Regions from separate parts of the Microbacterium sp. 1262 genome, predicted to be linked through region 3. Evidence: predicted binding sites of a transcription regulator. Region 3 holds the regulator's gene; each other region holds the start of a gene.
The links. Region 3 encodes HrcA, which represses chaperone genes, less so after heat shock. Its sites were predicted from a motif close to TTNGCACTCGNNNNNNNCGAGTGCNAA; they were not measured.
Positions count from the first base shown of each region.

Region 1: groL (chaperonin GroEL) is a predicted target of HrcA. The motif match lies at 1,693-1,719, and genes of this name have one in related genera.
Region 2: groES (co-chaperone GroES) is a predicted target of HrcA. The motif match lies at 3,199-3,225, and genes of this name have one in related genera.

Region 1 is NZ_JBEPKU010000001.1:611,494-616,917, reverse strand. Features, by position in the region: gene groL (chaperonin GroEL) at 36-1,655, opposite strand; gene ABIC53_RS02930 (cold-shock protein) at 1,831-2,034, opposite strand; gene ABIC53_RS02925 (LytR C-terminal domain-containing protein) at 2,156-2,740, opposite strand; gene ABIC53_RS02920 (DUF3263 domain-containing protein) at 2,770-3,012, opposite strand; gene ABIC53_RS02915 (DUF2332 family protein) at 3,022-4,017, opposite strand; gene msrB (peptide-methionine (R)-S-oxide reductase MsrB) at 4,084-4,491, shown strand; gene ABIC53_RS02905 (nitroreductase family protein) at 4,488-5,024, shown strand; gene ABIC53_RS02900 (helix-turn-helix domain-containing protein) at 5,032-5,274, opposite strand; gene ABIC53_RS02895 (helix-turn-helix domain-containing protein) at 5,358-5,424, shown strand, end outside.
Region 2 is NZ_JBEPKU010000001.1:30,121-38,076, forward strand. Features, by position in the region: gene rimI (ribosomal protein S18-alanine N-acetyltransferase) at 1-421, shown strand, start outside; gene tsaD (tRNA (adenosine(37)-N6)-threonylcarbamoyltransferase complex transferase subunit TsaD) at 418-1,485, shown strand; gene ABIC53_RS00160 (hypothetical protein) at 1,482-1,943, shown strand; gene ABIC53_RS00165 (THUMP-like domain-containing protein) at 1,922-3,157, opposite strand; gene groES (co-chaperone GroES) at 3,300-3,596, shown strand; gene rarD (EamA family transporter RarD) at 3,719-4,660, shown strand; gene ABIC53_RS00180 (ABC transporter substrate-binding protein) at 4,834-6,192, shown strand; gene ABIC53_RS00185 (putative endonuclease domain-containing protein) at 6,498-7,478, opposite strand; gene ABIC53_RS00190 (ABC transporter ATP-binding protein) at 7,593-7,956, opposite strand, start outside.
Region 3 is NZ_JBEPKU010000001.1:1,062,508-1,070,463, forward strand. Features, by position in the region: gene dnaJ (molecular chaperone DnaJ) at 1-934, opposite strand, end outside; gene hrcA (heat-inducible transcriptional repressor HrcA) at 974-2,011, opposite strand; gene hemW (radical SAM family heme chaperone HemW) at 2,091-3,308, opposite strand; gene ABIC53_RS04990 (DUF1990 domain-containing protein) at 3,308-3,967, opposite strand; gene lepA (translation elongation factor 4) at 3,994-5,844, opposite strand; gene ABIC53_RS05000 (ExeM/NucH family extracellular endonuclease) at 6,118-7,956, shown strand, end outside.

The DNA of each region.
Region 1 (5,424 bases), 450 kb from region 3:
CCTCCCGAAGGAGGGGCCGTTCTGTATGCGATGGATCAGAAGTCCATGCCACCCGTGGGGTCGCCCGCGGGAGCCGGGGTCTTCTCCGGCTTGTCCGCCACGACCGCCTCGGTCGTGAGGAACAGGCCCGCGATCGACGCAGCGTTCTGCAGCGCGGAGCGCGTCACCTTGGCCGGGTCGATGATGCCCTGCTCGAACAGGTTGCCGTACTCGCCGGTCGCGGCGTTCAGGCCGTGTCCGATCTCGAGCTCGGCCACCTTGTTGGCGACGACGCCCGGCTCGAGGCCGGCGTTCAGAGCGATCTGCTTCAGCGGAGCCTCGATCGCGACCTTGACGATGTTCGCACCGGTCGCCTCGTCGCCCGAGAGCTCGAGACCGCTGAACGCGTTCTTGCCGGCCTGGATGAGCGCGACACCACCACCGGCGACGACACCCTCTTCCACAGCTGCCTTGGCGTTGCGGACGGCGTCCTCGATGCGGTGCTTGCGCTCCTTGAGCTCGACCTCGGTCGCAGCTCCGGCCTTGATGACGGCGACGCCACCGGCGAGCTTCGCGAGCCGCTCCTGGAGCTTCTCGCGGTCGTAGTCGCTGTCGGTGTTGTCGATCTCGCGACGGATCTGGGTCACGCGGCCCTCGAGCTGAGCCGAGTCACCGGCACCCTCGACGATCGTGGTCTCGTCCTTCGTGATGATGACCTTGCGCGCACGGCCGAGAAGGTCGACGGTGGCGTTCTCGAGCTTGAGGCCCACCTCTTCGGTGATGACCTGGCCGCCGGTGAGGATCGCGATGTCCTGCAGCTGAGCCTTGCGACGGTCGCCGAAGCCGGGAGCCTTGACGGCAGCCGACTTGAAGATGCCGCGGATCTTGTTGAGGACCAGCGTCGCGAGAGCCTCGCCCTCGACGTCCTCGGCGATGATGAGGAGCTCCTTGCCCTCCTGGATCACCTTGTCGACGATGGGCAGAAGGTCCTTGATGTTCGAGACCTTCTGGTTCGCGATGAGGATGTACGGGTCCTCGAAGACGGCCTCCTGGCGCTCCGGGTCCGTGACGAAGTAGGGGTTGATGTAACCCTTGTCGAAGCGCATGCCCTCGGTGAGCTCGAGCTCGGTGCCGAAGGTGTTCGACTCCTCGACGGTGACGACGCCCTCCTTGCCGACCTTGTCGATGGCCTCGGCGATCAGCTCGCCGATCGAGGCGTCAGCAGCCGAGATCGAAGCGGTGGCAGCGATCTGCTCCTTCGACTCGACCTCCTTGGCGTCAGCGAGGAGCTGGTCGGTGATGGCCTTGACGGCCTTCTCGATGCCCTTCTTGAGCGAGATGGGGTCGGCGCCGGCTGCGACGTTGCGCAGGCCTTCGCGGACGAGCGCCTGAGCGAGGACGGTCGCGGTGGTCGTTCCGTCACCGGCGACGTCGTCGGTCTTCTTGGCGACCTCCTTGACGAGCTCCGCACCGATCTTCTCGTACGGGTCGTCGAGCTCGATCTCCTTGGCGATCGAGACGCCATCGTTCGTGATGGTGGGGGCGCCCCACTTCTTTTCGAGCACGACGTTGCGACCGCGCGGGCCGAGCGTCACCTTGACGGCGTCGGCCAGCGTGTTCAGGCCGCGCTCGAGGCCGCGGCGGGCCTCCTCGTCGAAAGCGATGATCTTTGCCATGTGTGTGTCGTCCCTCCCGGACGGTGGAGAACAGTCTTTAGCACTCGATGAACGTGAGTGCTAAAGCCATTCTGGCACTCGCCCATGGGGAGTGCAAGCCGCGTGGCCGGTGACGCGACCCGGGGAAACGACGGAGCGCACCGCGATGGCGGTGCGCTCCGTGGAGTGTTGCGATTCAGGCGACGACACGCACCGATTCCGCTTGCGGACCCTTCTGCCCCGTCCCCACGGTGAACTCGACCGCCTGGCCCTCTTCGAGCACGCGGAAGCCGCTCATCTCGATGTTGGAGTAGTGGACGAAGACGTCCTGCCCTTCGTTCACGGTGATGAAGCCGAAACCCTTCTCGGCGTTGAACCACTTGACGGTGCCCTGTGTCATGCGAATCTCCTGATGCTGTGCGACAGCGTCATCGTATGCAGGGCGTTCCGCCGGATCCGGCGCTTCCGGTCACTGTTGACACGGCCGCATCGAGAATTTCACGAGCGTGAAACACGCCCCCTCATTCGCCGCCGGAAGAGCCGCCCGCGCGGTCCTCGCCGACGACCACGGTGAGCTGCTTGCTGGGCGCCCCGTCCGCGCCGTCCGGGCCTGCATAGGCCTCGCTCATCTCCACGTCCGCTCCGCCGATGACTTGGGCGAGGCCCCGCGCGGCGCCCTCGTCCTCCGCATGGACGTAGAAGATCGTGGTCGTCGCGAAGTCATGAGTGCTGGCGTCACCCGCGTCGACGACATCCGAGTTCCATCCGGCACCGACGACGGTGTCGCGGAGGGCGGTCGCCAGTCCGCGCTCCGACGTCGCGTTGAGGATCAGGACGGGATACGAGGTGTCGACGACCGGATCGGCCTCGACGGGAGCCTCGACCACGGACGTCGCCGTGGGCGCCGCCGGGAACAACCCGATGCGACCGGTGACGATCATCGTGCCGAGGACGCCCGCCGCCACCAGGACGAGGACCGCGACGGCAGCCCAGACCAGGAGCACGCCGGCGCGCAGCCGGGGGTTCTCGGCCCGGTGGGCGCCGACGCGGGTGGTGTCGGCGGGCAGCTCGTCGAAGCGGTCTTTCGGGTATGTCGTTGTCGGCACGGAGGAATGCTATCTGCCGAAGCTTCGCGTCACATGGCCGCGCGGTCGGCGCGCGAGCGCTCGGCCGCCGCACGCATGCGCCGCAGGCGGTGCACGAGCAGGGGATCGTGCGACAGCGCGTCGACCGACTCGATGATCCGCCCGAGCAGCTGGTAGTACCGCGCGGGGCTCAGCGAGAGCTCTTCGCGGACGGCCTCTTCTTTCGCGCCGCTGTGAGCACCCCAACGCGCCTCGAAATCGAGGATCGAGCGGTCGCGTTCGGAAAGTGGCACGTCTCCACGCTACGACCGCGCGCGCTCGGAGCCGGGACGCCACTCCCACCATCGCCCGAGCGGGTCGGCCGCAGCGTCGATCTCCCCGTCGAGGGCGACCGCGAAGCCGTCGCGCCAGCCGGAGGGAGCACCGCCTGCCCAGCCGTCATGGGTGGCGGGCTCGTCGATCGTCAGCCACCGCCCCAGTCCGCGAGCACGCGTGACCACGCCCGCGCGTCGTTCCCGCGGGATGTGCACGAGCACCCCGGGCGTGGTGATCACGAGCGTCGCGTCGGCCGGGGCGAGCGCTGCCACGTCCGGAAGAAGGTCGTACGCGTCGCCGGCGAACAGAAGGGGCGGGTCGGATGCCGCGACAGCCGCCGCCGCTCGGATGCGCTCCGCCCGCCCGCTCTCGCCCGGCCACACCAGGCGCGTCAGCCAGTCGACGTCGCGGGGATCGCGCACGTCCAACGGGGCGAGATCGATGCCGGTGCGCCAGACGATCTCGGGATGCCGCACGCGCGGCATCCGCACTCCCCTCACCTCGCTCGTCAGCTCGACCGGGGCCGCCCCCGCGGGCGGGTCGAGGCGCGTCTCGCCGTGGTCACCCAGGTACCGATACGAGTAGCGGTCGGGATACAGGCACAACCCGGCGCTCGCTCCGACCTCGAGCAACGCGATGGGCCCCGCGACGCGCGACAGCGTCGGAAGAAGCGCGGCGCAGCGGAGCGGCTCGTTCGTCTGCACCGAGCGGACGAGGGTCTCCGAGACGACGGCGTCGGCGTGGTCGAGCACCCACGATGCCCACGACGACGAATCCACGTCGCCGGAACCCAGCAGGCGGCAGACCGCGAACACGAGCGGCGGCTGGCGCCGGTTCGCGGGAAGCCGCGAGAGCACCTGCAGCAGGTCGCGATCTTCGACGACGCGACGCGCCCATGCCGCGTAGAGATCCGATCGCCCGGGTGCCTCGTCGACGGCGAACCGCCGGTAGCGCTCGATCACGGCGGCGAACTCGTCGGACATGAAGCCATTCTCAGGGAACATCGACCCGCAACGTCGAGTTGAATAGGACGAGGCGAAGGAGCAGACATGACCTATTCCGTGAACAAGACCGACGAGCAGTGGCGCGAGGAGCTCACCCCTGAGCAGTACGCGGTGCTGCGGCAGGCCGGCACCGAGCGCGCGTGGACCGGGGAGCTGCTCGACGAGAGCCGCGCGGGCCTGTACACCTGCGCCGCCTGCGGCGCCGAGCTGTTCCAGAGCGGAACGAAGTTCGACTCGCACTGCGGGTGGCCGAGCTTCTACGAGTCGGTGCGCCCCGAGGCCGTCGAACTGATCGAGGACCGCTCGCACGGCATGGTGCGCACGGAAGTGCGCTGCGCGAACTGCGGTTCGCACCTGGGGCACGTCTTCCCTGATGGTTTCGGCACGCCCACCGGTGACCGCTACTGCATGAATTCGCTGTCGCTGTCGTTCACGCCCGAGCAGGAGAAGTGACCGGAGCCTTCGAAGCCGCCGGCGCACGCCGGTCGTGGTCGAAGGTCACCGACGAGGCACCCTCGCACGAGGAGCTCGTGCGACTGGTCTCGGCCGCGGGGCGGGTCGCCGACCACTCGTCGTTGCGTCCGTGGCGGCTCATCGAGATCCGAGGCGACGGGCGGACGCGGCTGGGCCGCGCGCTGAACAAGGCCGAGGGCAAGCTCGGTGTCTCGACGAAGCCGATGCGCGCCCCGCTGCTCATCGCGGTCGTCGCCAGCTACAGCAAGAAGAGCAAGGTCCCGCGGTGGGAGCAGGAGGCCGTGGCATCAGGCGTCGCTCACATGCTGAGCCTGCTTCTCGACGAGGCCGGGTGGGGCGTGTTCTGGCGCACGGGCGGCGCGACGCGATCCAAGGCGGTCGCGAAGGCGCACAAGCTCGGCAAGCGCGAGGAGCTGCTCGGCTGGCTCTATGTCGGCGGTAAGCCCGCAGACCGCGACTCGGGGCGCCGCAAGTCGATCGACGGCGAGTCGTTTCTGAGCCCGATGCCCTGAATCGCCCTCAGGTCGGAGGCTGCGAGCGGGATCGGAGCCTGCGGGCCGACAGACGACGCTCGTCGAGGAGGTCGGCGATGTCGACGTCGAGCGCTGCCGAGATCCGCGCCAGCTCCTCGATCGACATCGCCGACGGCTGCCGAACGTGCAAGCGGCGGGCGAGCGTTCGCATCGGGATCCCGCTCGCCTCTGCCAGCCATTCCTGCGTCAACCGCTCATCCGCGAGAACCGCGCGGATGGACCGAGCCACTCGAGCGCTTAGCAAGCCGTCTGCCATATGGCAACACTATTGACGCTCTTGCCACATGGCAATAGTTCAGCCAAACTTGGCACGTGCCCACAGGAAGAACGCCGGAACCCGGCTCGCTCAGTCGCCACGTCGCGAATCTGCTCGCCGTCG
Region 2 (7,956 bases), 1.0 Mb from region 3:
GCTCGAGCAGGCGTCGTTCCCCACCGATGCGTGGAGCCGCACCGCCATGTCCGCAGAGCTCGCCTCGCCGCACGGGCGCTACCTCGTCGACGTCGAGGACGATCGCGTCGTCGGTTACGGCGGTGTCCGGTCGGTGCGGGGCGCGGATGACGCCGACATCCAGACCATCGCCCTCGAACCGTCCCGGCGCGGCACCGGTCGCGGCCGAACCCTGCTGCGGGCGCTCATCGCCGAAGCCCGCGACCGCGGCGCGCGCGAGCTCTTCCTCGAGGTGCGCGCCGACAACCCCGTCGCCCAGGCCCTCTACGTCTCGGAGGGGTTCGTCGAGATCGCCCGCCGTCCGCGGTACTACCAGCCCGACGACGTCGACGCGATCATCATGCAGCTGAACCTCCGCGGTGAGGGAGGGACCGACCGATGACCACCGACCTGACCCGCTCCGAACCCCTCGTGCTGGGGATCGAGACCAGCTGCGACGAGACCGGCATCGGCATCGTCCGGGGGCGCACGCTGCTGTCGAACACGATCGCGAGCTCGATGGCCGAGCATGCCCGTTACGGCGGCGTCGTGCCCGAGGTCGCCGCGCGCGCCCACCTCGAGGCGCTCCAGCCGGCGATCGAGGCCGCCGTGGCCGAAGCGGGCGTCTCGCTGCAGGAGCTCGACGCGGTCGCCGTCACGAGCGGCCCAGGGCTGGCCGGCGCGCTCATGGTCGGCGTCGGGGCTGCGAAGGCCCTCGCCGTGTCGCTCGGGAAGCCGCTCTACGCGGTCAACCATCTGGTCGGTCACATCGCGGCCGACATCCTGACCGGTGACGACGTCGAGTACCCGACCGTCGCCCTCCTGGTCAGCGGCGGGCACACCTCGCTCCTCCTCGTCCGCGATCTGGTCTCCGACGTCGAGATGCTCGGCGAGACGATGGATGACGCCGCCGGCGAGGCCTTCGACAAGATCGCCCGCATCCTCGGTCTGCCCTACCCCGGAGGCCCCGAGATCGACCGCGCCGCAGCCGGCGGCGACCCCGACGCCATCCGATTCCCGCGCGGACTCTCCCGAGCGTCCGACCTGGCCGCGCACCGGTACGACTTCTCCTTCTCCGGGCTGAAGACCGCCGTAGCGCGCTGGATCGAGCAGCGCGAGGCGGCGGGCGAGACCGTGCCCGTCGCCGACGTCGCGGCATCCTTCCGCGAAGCGGTCGTCGACGTCCTCGTGACCAAGGCGCTCGACGCGTGCGCGCAGCACGGCGTGCCCCGGCTGCTCCTCGGCGGCGGCGTGATCGCCAATCGCCGGCTGCGCGAGGTCGCGCTCGGACGAGCCGCCGCCGCGGGCGTCGCGGTGCGCATCCCGCCGCTGAGCCTGTGCACCGACAACGGGGCGATGATCGCTGCGCTCGCCGCCGAGCTCATCTCCTCGAGCGCCGAGCCGTCGACCCTCTCGTTCGGCGCCGACTCGACGCTTCCGGTCACCGAGATCCAGGTACGCGGGTGAGCGACGACCGTCGGCGCAGTCGGCGCCCCGCCGTGGCAGCGCCGACGGATGACGTCGCGTCGGCTCCCGAGGCCGCGAGGCTGCCGGGCGAGCACCGCGGCGGGTTCCAGCGCGAGTTCACGCAGCCGACACCGCTGCTGAGCAGCCCCGAGGTCGGCCCGCGCGCCGAGCCCGCTGCGTCGCAGCCGCGCGTCGAGTGGGCCCCGGCGCCCGAGATCCTGCCCCGATCGGGGGCGTGGGCGCTCGCGCTGGCGATCGTGGCCCTCGTGCTGTCGCTGTTCGTCGGGTGGGCGTTCCCGCTGGGTATCGCAGCGGTCGTGATGGCGGTGCTGGCGCTGCGCCGACCGTGGGAGCGTCGCGGGGTCGCGGTGTGGGCGCTCGGCCTCGCCGCGTTGTCGATCCTCTACAGCGCGGGCTGGCTCGTCTGGGCGGCGGCTCAGGCCGGGCTGCTGGACTGAGCCCCGTCGCCGGGGCGGCCCTCACCGTCCTCGACGCGGTCGGCGAGGACGGCCACCCGGCGGTCTCCGACGCGCGTGAGGAAGAGGGTCGCCGACGCGCTCCCCGACAGGCTCAGCTTCTTGCGGAACTGCGCGGGATCGATGTCGACCCCGCGTTTCTTGATCTCCAGGATGCCGATCCCTGCGCGCTTGAGCGCGGCGTCGATCTCGCGGGTCTTCAGCGGCAGGACCTCGCGCACCCGGAACGTCGTCGCGAACGCGCTGGTACGCCCCGTGTCGGAGGTCATGTACGCCGTGCCGCCGGCGAGCATCCCCGCGTCGAGGGAGCGGGCCACGTCGCCGATCAGCCGAGCGCGGATGACGGCGCCGTCTGGCTCGTGCAGGTAGGCGCCCAGATCGCGCGGATCGACGTCCGGAGCATCATCGGCGGCGGTGAGCTCGGCGGCACGATCGCCGCGGATCACGAGGGCGGACCGCCGGACGCCCGGGCGAGCGAGAGCGCCCGACCAGAGGACGAGCTCGATCGTCGAGCCGTCCGCGCTGATCCACTGCGCCTCGCCGTCGGTGGGAAGATCGTCGTGGTCGAACGCAGGGCCGAGCTTGATGCCCGTCGGCATCCGACCTGCGAGGTCGAAGGCCCACTCGAGCGACGGCGTGTAGTCGGATGCCGCGATGCGCCGCGTCTCGCTGTGGCCCGAGGTGCGGCGGGCGGGGTCGAGCCAGACGGCATCGACGCCGTCGAGATCGGTCTCCTCCGCCCGCCCGTGGCGCACGCGAGCGGCTGCACCGAACGGGGCGAGGTTGTAGGCGGCCAGGGCAGCGGTGATCTCGTCGGCGTCGACGGCCAGGACCTCGAGCCCGACGCCGGCGAAGCCGAGCGCATCGCCGCCGATGCCGCAGCCGAGGTCGGCGACGCGGGCGATGCCGGCATCGCGGAACCTGCCGGCGTGGCGGGCGGCGACAGCGAGACGCGTGGCCTGCTCGAGGCCGGCCCGGGTGAACAGCATCCGATCGGCGAACGGACCGAACTTCGCCCGCGCGCGCTCGCGCAGCCGCGCTTGCCCGACGACGGCCGACACGAGGTCGGGGGAGAGGCCCTCGCGTCGCAGCCGCGACACGGCCGACGCGGCATCCGCCGTCGACGAGATCCGGAGGGCGTCGACCAGACGGAGTCCCTCGGGGGTCAGCAACGCGGAGAGCTCGGCGTGATCCACCACGACAGCCTACGCGGGGCGGTGCCGCCGGTTCAGGGACGTTGGCACTCGCGTTGCATGAGTGCCAACGTCCCCCTAGACTCGGAGTTGGCACTCTCAGGGTGAGATTGCCAACAAGTCTTGTCGAAGAAAGAGGTAGACCGTGTCGGTTTCCATCAAGCCGCTCGAGGACCGCATCGTCATCAAGCAGGTCGAGGCCGAGCAGACCACTGCGAGTGGTCTGGTCATCCCCGACACCGCCAAGGAGAAGCCCCAGGAGGGCGAGGTCGTGGCGGTCGGCCCCGGCCGCATCGATGACAACGGCAACCGTGTTCCGCTCGACGTCGCCGTCGGCGACCGCGTGATCTACAGCAAGTACGGCGGAACCGAGGTCAAGTTCGGCGCTGACGAGTTCCTCGTGCTCTCGGCGCGCGACGTCCTCGCCGTCGTCGTCCGCTGACGCAGAGCTCTTCCACGAAGGCCCGGGTGCATCGCATCCGGGCCTTCGTCATGGCAGGCGTGCGGCGGCGGATGGCAGTCCGTCGTGACCTCGCCGTGTCATGACCGTCCTATGCTTGGCTCGTGACACCCCTCGATCCCGCCCGTGAACGCTCGCTCGGCGGGATCTACGCTTTCTCGGCCTACGTGCTCTGGGGCTTCATGCCCCTCTACTTCCTCACGCTCGCCCCGATGGGGCCGTTCGAGGTCGTGTCGTGGCGCATCCTGTTCTCGCTGGTGTTCTGCGCGATCCTCCTCACGGTGCTCCGGGCCTGGGGCAAGCTGATCGCGATCCTGCGCACGCCGCGCCTGGTGCTGTGGACCATCGTGGCTGGGCTGCTCATCTACGTGAACTGGCAGGTCTTCCTCATCAGCACCCTCACGGGGCACGTGATCGAGGGGAGCCTCGGGTACTTCATCAACCCGATCGTCACGGTGCTCCTCGGCGTCCTCGTCCTGAAGGAGCGGCTGCGGGTGGCCCAGTGGGTCGCGATCGGCATCGCCGCCGTCGCGGTCGGCGTCATCGTCATCGGCTACGGGGCCTTCCCGTGGATCGCCCTGACCCTCGCCGCGAGCTTCGGCACCTACGGACTGGTCAAGAAGCAGATCGGGCCCTCGGTCGACGCCGTGAGCGGCCTGACCCTCGAGTCGCTCTGGCTGGCGCCCGTCGCGATCGTGCAGGCGATCATCGTCGCGGTCACCGGCGGGCTCGTTTTCGGCTCGGTCAGCCCCGGCCACACCGCGCTGGTGACCCTCGCCGGGATCGTCACCGCCGTGCCCCTGCTGTTCTTCGCCGCCGGCGCCCGTCGCAGCAGCCTCACGGTGATCGGCCTGCTGCAGTTCGTCGCGCCGATCCTTCAGTTCATCACGGGGGCCTGGATCCTCGGCGAGCCGATGCCTCTCGAGCGCTGGATCGGCTTCGGGCTCGTCTGGCTCGCCCTCGTCGTGCTCAGCGTCGACTCGCTGCGCGCCGCTCGTCGTCCGAAACGCGTCGACGAGGCATCCGACGTCGCCCCCGTCGTCTGACGTGGCACCGGTCCCACCCGCGTCATCGCGCGGGACGCCGCGGGCCGGAAGTAACGATCAGGTCGCGTAACAGACCGTTAACACATCGCAACATCCCTGATGCAGCGGCACCACTAGGTTTGACCCAACCTCGCGGGGCTTCGGTGCCGCGTTCCCACTCATCAAGGAGCACAATGGGCGTTCTCACCCGTTCCCGCACCGCGAAGGTCCTCGGCGGTATCGCCGTGATCGGCGCGAGTGCCCTCGTCCTCGCAGGCTGTGCCGGAGGCAGCGAACCGGCTGCATCGGGTGACGCCGAAGGGAACTCCTCGGCCGATTTCCCCATCGACTGCGAAGCGGCCGAGCCCGCGTCGTACACCCCCGAGTACACCTCGACCTCCACCGGTCCCGGCACCGACCTCACCTACACGATCGGCACGGCTCTGCCCGTGACCGGCAACCTCGCCTTCCTCGGCCCGCCCGAGATCTCGGCGACCGAGTTCGCCGCATCCGAGATCAACGCCGCGGGCAAGGGCATCACGATCGACCTCAAGCAGGGCGACTCGGGTGACACCGACAACAAGGCGTACGAGACGGAGATTCCGCGACTGCTGGGCGAAGGCGCCACGGCGATCATCGGCGCGGCGTCCTCGGGCACGTCGCTGCAGTTCATCGACCAGGTCATCGCCGCCAACGCCATCCAGTTCTCGCCGGCGAACACCTCGGCCGCCTTCACCGGCTACGAGGACAAGGGTCTCTACTGGCGCACCGCTCCCTCGGACGTCCTGCAGGGCGAAGTGCTCGGCAACCTGATCGGCGCCGACGGCAACGAGACGCTCGGCATGATCGTCCTCAACGACGCCTACGGCACCGGCCTCGCGTGCTTCACCAAGGCCGCCTTCGAGGCTGCCGGCGGCGAGGTCGTCGCGACCTCGCTCTACAACACCGGTGACACGAACTTCTCGGCCCAGGTCGAGGACGTGCTCGCAGCCGGCCCGGACGCGATCGCCCTGATCACGTTCGAAGAGGTCAAGACGATCATCCCCGAGCTGATCGGTGCCGAGGTGGCCCCCGAGCAGCTGTACCTCGTCGACGGGAACCTGGCGAACTTCGGCGACGATTTCGAAGCCGGCACCATGGCCGGCGCGAAGGGCACCTACCCCGCCGTCGACCCCGCGTCGATCGCAACCTTCCGCGACAACCTGCAGGCGTTCTGGACCGGTGCCGGCAACGCCGAGCTGCAGGACTTCACCTACGGGCCGGAGTCGTATGACGCCGTCGTGCTGCTGGCACTCGCGGCGCTGCAGGCCGGATCGACGGCCGGCCCCGACGTCGCCGCGAACCTGCAGGCGGTCTCCGGCGGCTCGGGCGAAGGCACGAAGTGCACGACCTTCGCGGAGTGCGCCGACCTGATCATCGCCGGTGAGGCCGCGGACTACGACGGTGTCTCGGGCCCGATCACCTTCAACGAGGTGGGCGACCCGACGGAGGCATCCATCGGCGTCTTCGAGTACGGCGACGACAACAACTACGAGTTCGTCCGCGTCGGCTGATCCCCACGCACGAGGGCCCCGGTCTCCCGGCCGGGGCCCTTCGTCGTGCGCGCCGTGGGGCGGGCTCGGGGTGTGGGTTGGCAGTTGGTGCCCGCTCCTGGCGCGTGTGTGGGCGCGAGCTGCCAGCTGAGCGCTGTGTGGGCTCGCGCTCGCGCGTGGGTTCGCAGTTGGTGCCCGCTCCTGGCGCGTGTGTGGGCGCGAGCTGCCAGGTGAGCCCTGGGTGGGCTCGCGCTCGCGCGTGGGTTGGCAGTTGGTGCCCACTCCTGGCGCGTGTGTGGGCGTGAGCTGCCAGGTGAAGCGCGGGGTCAGTTCGGGGGAGACCACCCGCGGCGCCGGAGAGCACCGCTGACGAGAGCCACCGCCGGCGAGCCCGATGGCCTGATGTGCGCCGAGGTGAGCCTCACGACCTCGAAGCCGAGAGCGACGTAGGCGGTGTGCTTCTCGATGTCGCGCGCCCACTGGCTCCGCGATGTGCGATGGTGGTCGCCCTCGACCTCGGCGATGACGCGGTACTCGGGCCAGACGGCATCCGCGATCCCCGCCAGCCGCCCCGAGCCATCGCGGATCTCCTGGTCGAGCAGCGGCTCGGGCAGCCCCGCCCCGACGACGGCGAGCCGGAAGTCGGTCTCCAGCGGAGACATCGCCCCCTCGCGGACCAGGCTCAACGCTTCGACGAGCTTCGCGGAACCGACGCGCCTCCCGGAGGCGACCGCCTCGGCGAGCTCATCCACCGTGCACAGCCGCGCCTCGGGGCGGCTTCGGCCACGATCGCCGCGCGGCACCCGCACGAGCGCGTCGCCGACCCGCACCAGCTCGCGGACGCCGGCGTCCCGCCCGAGCATTGCCCACGTCGACGCCGGTGACGACAGCCGCAGGCCCCCGAGAGTCCTCACCTCGACGTGCGTCGGCGCGAGCTGACGTCCGCGGATGCCGCGCCGCCGCGGCGCGCGTTCCGGCGCGACGACCCCGACCTCGAGCTCACCGGAGGGCAGAGCACCCGTTCCCCACAGCACCGCGGCTGTGCGCCCGCAGTAGAAGGCGTGTCCGCTCATGATCTGGGCATACGCCCGCGCGCGGTCGAGCACCCGCTGCCGCGCAGCGTGATCCTCGGCGAGCGGGCCGGTCGCCGCGGCCTCCCCGGCTCCCGCTCTCCGGCGCACCCCGCGGAACGGGATGTCGAGATCCAGGGCACGCAGACGCTTGAGCGATACGCCCGCGGCCGACGCATCGGCGCACGAGAACGCTTCGCCGAGTGCGTCAGGCAGAGGTTCCGGGAGTCGCGGCATCCCCCCGATTCTCCCGGTGTAGTCCGCCCCGCGGGGCTCAACGCCCACGCCTTGTGCGTCGCCCGCGCGCATCTCTCGCGGGGGAGGAATCGCCCCCAATCAGGCGAGGCGGGCTCAGGTCCCCAGCGTGCCGAGGTACAGGCCGATGACCTTGGGGTCGTTGAGCAGCTCACGGCCGGTGCCCGTGTAGGCGTCGCGGCCCTGGTCGAGGACGTAGCCCCGGTCGCAGATCTGCAGACAGCGTCGGGCGTTCTGCTCGACCATGATCGTCGTCACGCCGGCCTTGTTGATCTCCGACACCCGCAGGAAAGCCTCGTCCTGGCGCGACGGCGACAGGCCCGCGGAGGGCTCGTCGAGCAGCAGCACGTAGGGATCCATCATCAGCGCGCGCCCCATCGCGACCATCTGGCGCTCGCCGCCCGACAGCGATCCGGCCCGCTGCTGCAGGCGCTTGGCGAGGTCGGGGAAGATGGATGTC
Region 3 (7,956 bases):
GCGTGATGCCGCGACCCTTGACGGTGAGGACGTCGCCGGACTGGACGCCCGGACGCAACTCGAGCTCGACCGGACCGTCGAGCGACTCGATCGTGGTGCTGGTGCCCAGGACGGCGTCGGGCATCGACACCTCGAGCGTGGCGAGCAGATCGTCACCCTCGCGGCTGAACACGTCGTGCGGAGCGACCGTGACCTCGAGGTACAGATCGCCGTTGGGGCCGCCGGCGGGACCGACCTCGCCGGATCCGGGGAGCTGCAGGCGCAACCCGGTCTCGACGCCTGCGGGGATGTCGAGCGAGACGGTGCGGCGAGCCCGGACGCGTCCCTGCCCCTGGCAGGTCGTGCACGGATAGGGGATGGTGGTGCCGTAGCCCTGGCAGACGTTGCAGGGCTGCGACGTCACGACGTTGCCCAGGAGGCTGCGGACCGTGCGCTGCACATTGCCCGCACCGTGGCAGACGTCGCAGGTGACCGGCTGCGTTCCCGGCTGGCAGCACGAGCCCTGGCAGGTGTCGCAGAGCACCGCGGTGTCGACCTCGATGTCGCGATGCACGCCGAAGACGACGTCGCCGAGCTCGAGGGTGACCCGGACGAGCGCATCCTGTCCGCGTTCGCGCCGGGAGCGCGGACGCCCGGCGCGACCGCCGCCTCCGGCGCCGCCGCCGAAGAAGGTCTCGAAGATGTCGCTGAATCCGCCGAAGCCCGCGGCGCCGCCGAAGCCGCCGGCGGAGTCGCCGCCCATGTCGTAGCGCTGACGCTGCTCCGGATCGCTGAGGACGTCGTAAGCATGCGTGACGAGCTTGAATCGCTCGGACGCATCCTCTCCCGGGTTGACGTCGGGGTGCAGTTCTCGTGCCAGGCGTCGGTACGCCTTCTTGATCTCGTCGGGCGACGCGTCGCGCGCAACGCCCAGGACCTCGTAGTGGTCAGCCACGGATCGCCTTTCCGCCCGTTCGGGCGTGGGTGGGGTGGGTCAGCGGGACTTCTCGTCTTCGTCGAGGAGCCGGCTGAGGTAGTGCGCGACGGCGCGGACCGTCGCGAGGTTCGTCGGGTAGTCCATGCGCGTCGGGCCCATGAGGCCGACGCGTGCATGCGAGCCCGGGACGTCGTAGTCGCTCGTGACGACCGAAGCTTCGGAGAGCCCGTACGCCTCGTTCTCGCGGCCGATTCGCGCTGCGACGCCGCGGTCGTCGGCGACCATCTCGCCCATGAGCCGAAGCAGCGTCACCTGCTCCTCGATGGCTTCGAGCAGCGGATAGATACTGCCGCGGAAATCCGCCTCTCGCCGCGCGAGCGTGGCGGTGCCGGCCATGACAAGGCGGTCCTGCCGGAACGTCTCGAGCTCTTCGACCAGGATGCGGGCGATCTCGCGCACCGCATCGCCGATCGGGTCGCCGACCGACTCGCTCTCCGCGAGCGCCGACACCGCGTTGACGGCGTCTCGCACGGCGACGCCGGTGACAGCGGCGCGCAGCGTCGCCTTGGCTACGGCGAATTGCGCTTCGTCGAGGAGCGTGCGTACCACGCCCACCCGCTGGGAGACACGGCCGGTGTCGGTGACGACGATGACGACGAGTCGTCCGCCGCCGAGGTCGACCAACTCGAGGTGCGAGACCTGCGCGCGCGCGAAGGACGGGTACTGCACCATTGCGACCTGGCCCGTCAGCTGGGTGAGCGCACGAACCGTCCGCACGAGCAGATCGTCGAGGTCGGTGGGGCCGTCGAGGAAGGTCGTGATGGCCGAGCGCTGGGCGGCGCTCAGGGGGCGAAGGCCTGCCAGATGGTCGACGAAGACGCGGTAGCCCTTATCGGTCGGCACGCGTCCGGATGACGTGTGGGGCGCGGCGATGAGCTCCTCGTCCTCGAGGAGCGCCATGTCGTTGCGGATCGTGGCGGCCGAGACGCCGAAGGCGTGGCGCTCGACGATCGACTTGCTTCCCACGGGCTCGCGGGTGTCGACATAGTCCTGCACGATCGCCCGCAGCACCTGCAGTCCGCGCTCTGAGACCATGTCCGTCACCTCCTGTTTGGCACTCGATGTCTGCGAGTGCCAATTCTACCGCGTGGGCGAGCCGGGTCGCCGCCCGGGATCACTCGGTGAGCGCCCGTACGACGGCATCGGCCATGAGGCGTCCGCGCCGGGTGAGGACGACGCGACCGCGGACGGCTTCGGGGCCCTCGATGAGACCGTCGGCGATGAGCGATGCGACGGCACGGCGCGAGTCGATCGCGAGCTCATCGACGGCGAGTCCGTCCACGATGCGCGATCGCAGCAGGACGGACTCGAGCCGCCGGGCCTCGGCATCCGGGCGCTCGCGGCCTGCGGCGGGAGACTCGCCCGCGGAGAGCCGCTGAGCATATGCCGCCGGGTGTTTCACGTTCCACCAGCGGAGGCCCGCGATGTGACTGTGCGCGCCCGGCCCGTAACCCCACCAGTCGGTTCCGCGCCAGTAGGCCAGGTTGTGACGCGAGCGCTGGTCGGTCGATCGTGCCCAGTTCGATACCTCGTACCAGGAGAAGCCGGCGGCGGCGAGACGCTCGTCGGCCAGCTCATACATGTCTGCCTGGAGGTCGTCGTCGGGCGCGGGTACCTCACCACGGCGGATCTGGCGCTCGAGGCGCGTGCCCTCCTCGATGATGAGCGCGTAGGCGGAGACGTGATCGGGCTCGAGCGCGACTGCGGTCTCGACGGAGCGCCGCCAATCGTCGAGGCTCTCCCCCGGCGCTCCATAGATCAGGTCGACCGAGACGTCGAGTCCCGCCACGCGCGCGGCGGCGACGGCGGTCGAGACGTTCGCGGGGTCGTGCGTCCGGTCGAGGGCCGCCAGCACGTGCGGTACGGCCGACTGCATGCCGATCGACAGGCGCGTCACGCCCGCCGCCGCCAGCTCGTCGGCGACCCGAGGGTTCATCGTGTCGGGGTTCGCCTCGACGGTGACCTCCGCGCCGGCGGCGATGCCGAACGTGTCCCGCACTCCGCTCAGCATCCGAGCGAGGTCTCCGGCCGGAAGCAACGTGGGAGTGCCGCCGCCGAAGAACACCGTCTGCGCCGAACGCCGGGGGCCGCGCTCGTCCATCACATCGGCCGAGAGGGCGATCTCGCGCAGCACCTCGTCGGCGTAGGCATCTTGCCGCGCGCCACGTAGCTCTGTGGCGGTGTAGGTGTTGAAGTCGCAGTAGCCGCACCGCACCCGGCAGAACGGAACGTGCAGGTACACCCCGAACGGGACGTCGGGGTCGATGACGAGGTCGTCCGGCAGCGTCCCGCCGACCGGCACCGGATCACCGTTCGGCAGTGCCGCGCCCATCAGGCCTCAGGCGTCGCGTACAGCGGCGAGATCGCGCGGAGGTATCCCTGGAACAGCATCCGGCGGCGGCGGCGGACGAGACTCTTGAGCATGCGGTAAGCCAATGCCGTCGGCCGATCGAACGCCCGCACGACGAACCAGACCTCATCGTTGTCGCGCCACTCGAGGAGGAAGGACTCCTCGCCGCTCACGACGGAACCGCCGACGGTCCCGAGAGCGAACGCGACCCGGCGGGGCTCCTCGTCGACGAAGATCACGCGGAGCTCCGCATCCGCATTCAGCCCCGACACACGCCCGTGCACCTGAAGCGTGGTGCCGGCTCCGACGTAGGGGGTGCCGTCCGCCGCGAAGCGCTGCTCGTGTTCCATGCTGCTGGGCGCGACGGCGTTTCCCTGGTCGTCGAACGCGACGCCGGTGTACATCGGTCCCGATGCGGGCCGAACATCCGCGACTCGCAAACCCGCCCCACGGAGCGCTGCCCACGACATGAGGAGGTCGGCGGCGGTGTCGAAGCGAGCCTGCCCGCTGCCGATCCGCCATGCGTCCTCCGCGGGGATGCTGTGTTCGGGCGGATACGCCATGAGGTCGTGCGCGCGTGTCGCGCCGACCGCCGCGTAGTCGACGGTCTCGTCCCGGAAGGTCCCGCGTCGCTGATGCATGGGTCTCCTCGTTGCTCCCCGTGGGGCTACTTCTTGTCCTTGCCTTCGACGTCGCCCGACAGCGCGGCGATGAACGCCTCCTGCGGCACCTCGACGCGACCCACCATCTTCATGCGCTTCTTGCCCTCTTTCTGCTTCTCGAGGAGCTTGCGCTTACGCGTGATGTCACCGCCGTAGCACTTGGCGAGGACGTCCTTGCGAATCGCGCGGATGTTCTCGCGGGCGATGATGCGTGCGCCGATGGCGGCCTGGATCGGCACTTCGAACTGCTGGCGCGGGATGAGCTTGCGCAGGCGCTCGGTCATCATCGTGCCGTAGGCGTAGGCCTTCTCGCGGTGGACGATCGAGCTGAACGCGTCGACCTTCTCACCCTGCAGGAGGATGTCGACCTTCACCAGGTCGGCGGTCTGCGACCCGGCGGGCTCGTAGTCGAGGCTCGCGTATCCCTGCGTGCGCGACTTGAGGTGGTCGAAGAAGTCGAAGACGATCTCGCCGAGCGGCATGTTGTAGCGCAGCTCGACGCGGTCCTCGCTCAGGTAGTCCATGCCGAGGAGAGTGCCGCGGCGCGACTGGCAGAGCTCCATGACCGTGCCCACGTAGTCCTTCGGGGCGAGGATGCCGACCTTCACGACCGGCTCGGACACCTCGGCGACGCGGCCGTCGGGGTACTCGCTGGGGTTGGTCACCACGACGGTCTCGCCGGTGTCGGTCGCGACCTCATAGGTCACCGACGGTGCCGTCGTGATGAGGTCGAGGCCGAACTCGCGCGACAGGCGCTCGGTGATGATCTCGAGGTGGAGCAGCCCGAGGAAGCCGCAGCGGAATCCGAATCCGAGCGCCACCGAGGTCTCCGGCTCGTACTGGAGCGACGCGTCCGACAGCTTGAGCTTGTCGAGAGCCTCGCGCAGGTCGCCGTAGTCGCTGCCGTCGATCGGGTAGATGCCGGAGAACACCATCGGCTTGGGGTCGGTGTATCCGGGCAGCGCCTCGGACGCCGGCTTGCGGTGGTTGGTGATCGTGTCGCCCACCTTGGACTGGCGGACGTCCTTCACACCCGTGATCAGGTAGCCGACCTCGCCGACACCGAGTCCCTTCGTGGGGATGGGCTCCGGGCTCGACACGCCGATCTCGAGCAGCTCGTGCGTCGCGCGCGTCGACATCATCTGGATGCGCTCGCGCGGTTCGAGCTTGCCGTCGACCATACGGACGTAGGTGACGACGCCGCGGTAGGCGTCGTAGACGGAGTCGAAGATCATCGCGCGCGCCGGTGCGTCGGGGTCGCCGACGGGGGCAGGGATGCGGTCGACGATGCGATCCAGCAGATCCTCGACGCCGATGCCGGTCTTGCCGCTGACACGGAGCACGTCTTCGGGGTCGCCGCCGATGAGATTCGCGAGCTCCGCGGCGTACTTCTCGGGGTCGGCCGCCGGAAGGTCGATCTTGTTGAGCACCGGGATGATCTGCAGGTCGTTCTCGAGCGCGAGGTAAAGGTTGGCGAGCGTCTGAGCCTCGATGCCCTGCGCGGCGTCGACGAGCAGGATGGCACCCTCGCACGCGGCGAGAGAGCGGCTGACCTCGTACGTGAAGTCGACGTGACCGGGCGTGTCGATCATGTTCAGCGCGAACGTGCCGGAGTCTTTCGACCACGGCATCCGGACCGCCTGGCTCTTGATCGTGATGCCGCGCTCGCGCTCGATGTCCATGCGGTCGAGGTACTGGGCGCGCATGTCGCGGTCGGCGACGACGCCGGTGATCTGCAGCATCCGGTCGGCCAGCGTCGACTTGCCGTGGTCGATGTGGGCGATGATGCAGAAGTTGCGGATGAGCTCGGGCGGCGTTGCGGCAGGCGCGAGCGGCTGGAGTGCGCGCGGAGACATGTCCCGGAGAGTCTACCCGGGGCCGCGCAACGGCACTGCCGCGAACCCTCGCGCGCGGGATGGTACGAGGCCGAAGGCCGGACACGCCAGCACTCAGCTGAGTGATAAACAATTAACCATTCCGCTACTTGCCGAACACGTCGATGACGTCGAATGCTCAGTGCGGCGGCCGGTGGTTGCGCGATATCCCCCGCGCCCGGTCCGCCCCCCCGGGAGAGCACCGTGATCACAGCAGACCCTGTCGCGCCCGCGCGACGCCCCTGGCACAGATGGGTGGCCTCCAGCGCCGCCGTCGCGATCGTGGCGGGAGGTGTGGGGTGGGCAGCGATGCCCGCGAGTGCCGCGGTCGGCGCTGACGCGCCCGTCGTGATCAACGAGATCTACGGCGGCGGTGGAAACAGCGGCGCACCCCTGAACCGCGACTTCATCGAGCTTCGCAACACCTCGGATGCCGCTGTCTCACTCGACGGCTGGAGCGTCCAGTACGCGTCGAGCACGGGAGCCAACTGGCAGGTGACTGCTCTCGCGGGTGCCACCATCGAACCCGGCGGGCACCTGCTGATCGGCCAGGCCATCGGCGGTAACGCCGCGCTGCCCGGCTTCACGGCCGACATCGAGGGCTCCATCCCGATGAGCGGCACGCAGGGCAAGGTCGCGCTCGTGAACTCGACGGCCGCGCTCAGCGGTGGATCGGGCCTCGCGCAGAACGACGCTGTCGTCGACTACGTCGGGTGGGGCAACGCGACCGACTTCGCAGGCTCCGGCGCGGCACCGGCGACGACCAACGCGACGAGCATCGCTCGGGACGACCAGGGCGCGAACACCGCCGACAACGGGGCCGACTTCACGGCCGGTGCACCGACGCCCCAGGGCGCAGCCGGGACGATCCCCGAGCAGCCGGGTGAGCCGGAGCAGCCGGGTGAGCCGGAGCAGCCGGGTGAGCCGGAGCAGCCCGGTGAGCCGGAGCAGCCCGCTGGGCCCGAGGTGGTCTCGATCAGCGAGATTCAGGGCACGGGCGCTCGTTCGCCCCTGGCAGGTCAGACCGTCACGACGGAAGGCGTCGTCACGGCGCACTATCCCACGGGCGGGTACAACGGCTACGTCATCCAGACAGGCGGCACCGGCGGTGCGATCGATTTCGCGACGCATCGGGCCTCCGACGCGATCTTCGTCTACTCCCCCGCTGCGGTCGGAGAGGTCACGCCCGGTAGCACGGTGCGCGTTACCGGTGTCGTGGGCGACTACTTCGGGCTGACGCAGCTCACCGTCGGCCCGGGAGGTGCGACGGCGATCGCCGACGCGGCCCCGGTGGTGCCGGCGACGGTGGCGTGGCCGACCGACGACGCGCACCGCCAAGCGCTCGAGTCGATGCTGGTTCAGCCGCAGGGCGACTTCGTCGTCGCCGACAACTACAACCTCAACCGATTCGGCGAGCTCGTGCTCGCCACGGGTGCCGAGCCGCTGCGCCAGCCCACGGATGTCGCTCGTCCCGGTTCCGCGGAAGCGGCGGCCGTCGCGGCGGACAACGCCGCACGCCGCGTGGTGCTCGACGACGGCTCGTCGACTAACCTCGCGGCAGCCGGTGCGACACCGCCCTACATCTCGACCAGCGAGCCCGTTCGCGTCGGCGCTCGGGTGACGTTCGACGCGCCGGTCGTCTTCGATTACCGCAACGACGCTTGGAAGCTGAGCCCCGTGCGGCACATCGTCGCCAGTGAGAACCGTGACGACGACATCACCGTCGAGAACACGCGCACCGCCGTTCCGGCGGAGGTCGGCGGGGACGTCTCGGTGGCGTCGTTCAATGTCCTGAACTACTTCACGACCCTCGGTGTCGAAGACAGCGCCTGCCAGGCCTACACCGATCGTGAGGGCAAGGGGACCAACGTCCGCGGGGGCTGCGATCAGCGCGGGGCGTGGGACGCGGCATCCTTCGAACGCCAGCAGGAGAAGATCCTCGCCGCGATCAACGCGCTCGATGCCTCCGTCGTCGGACTCATGGAGATCGAGGACTCGGCGCGGCTCGGTGAGCAGCCTGACGAGGCGACCGCTTCGCTCGTCGCCGCCCTGAACGCGGCGGCCGGCTCGGAGCGCTGGGCGTTCGTGCCGTCG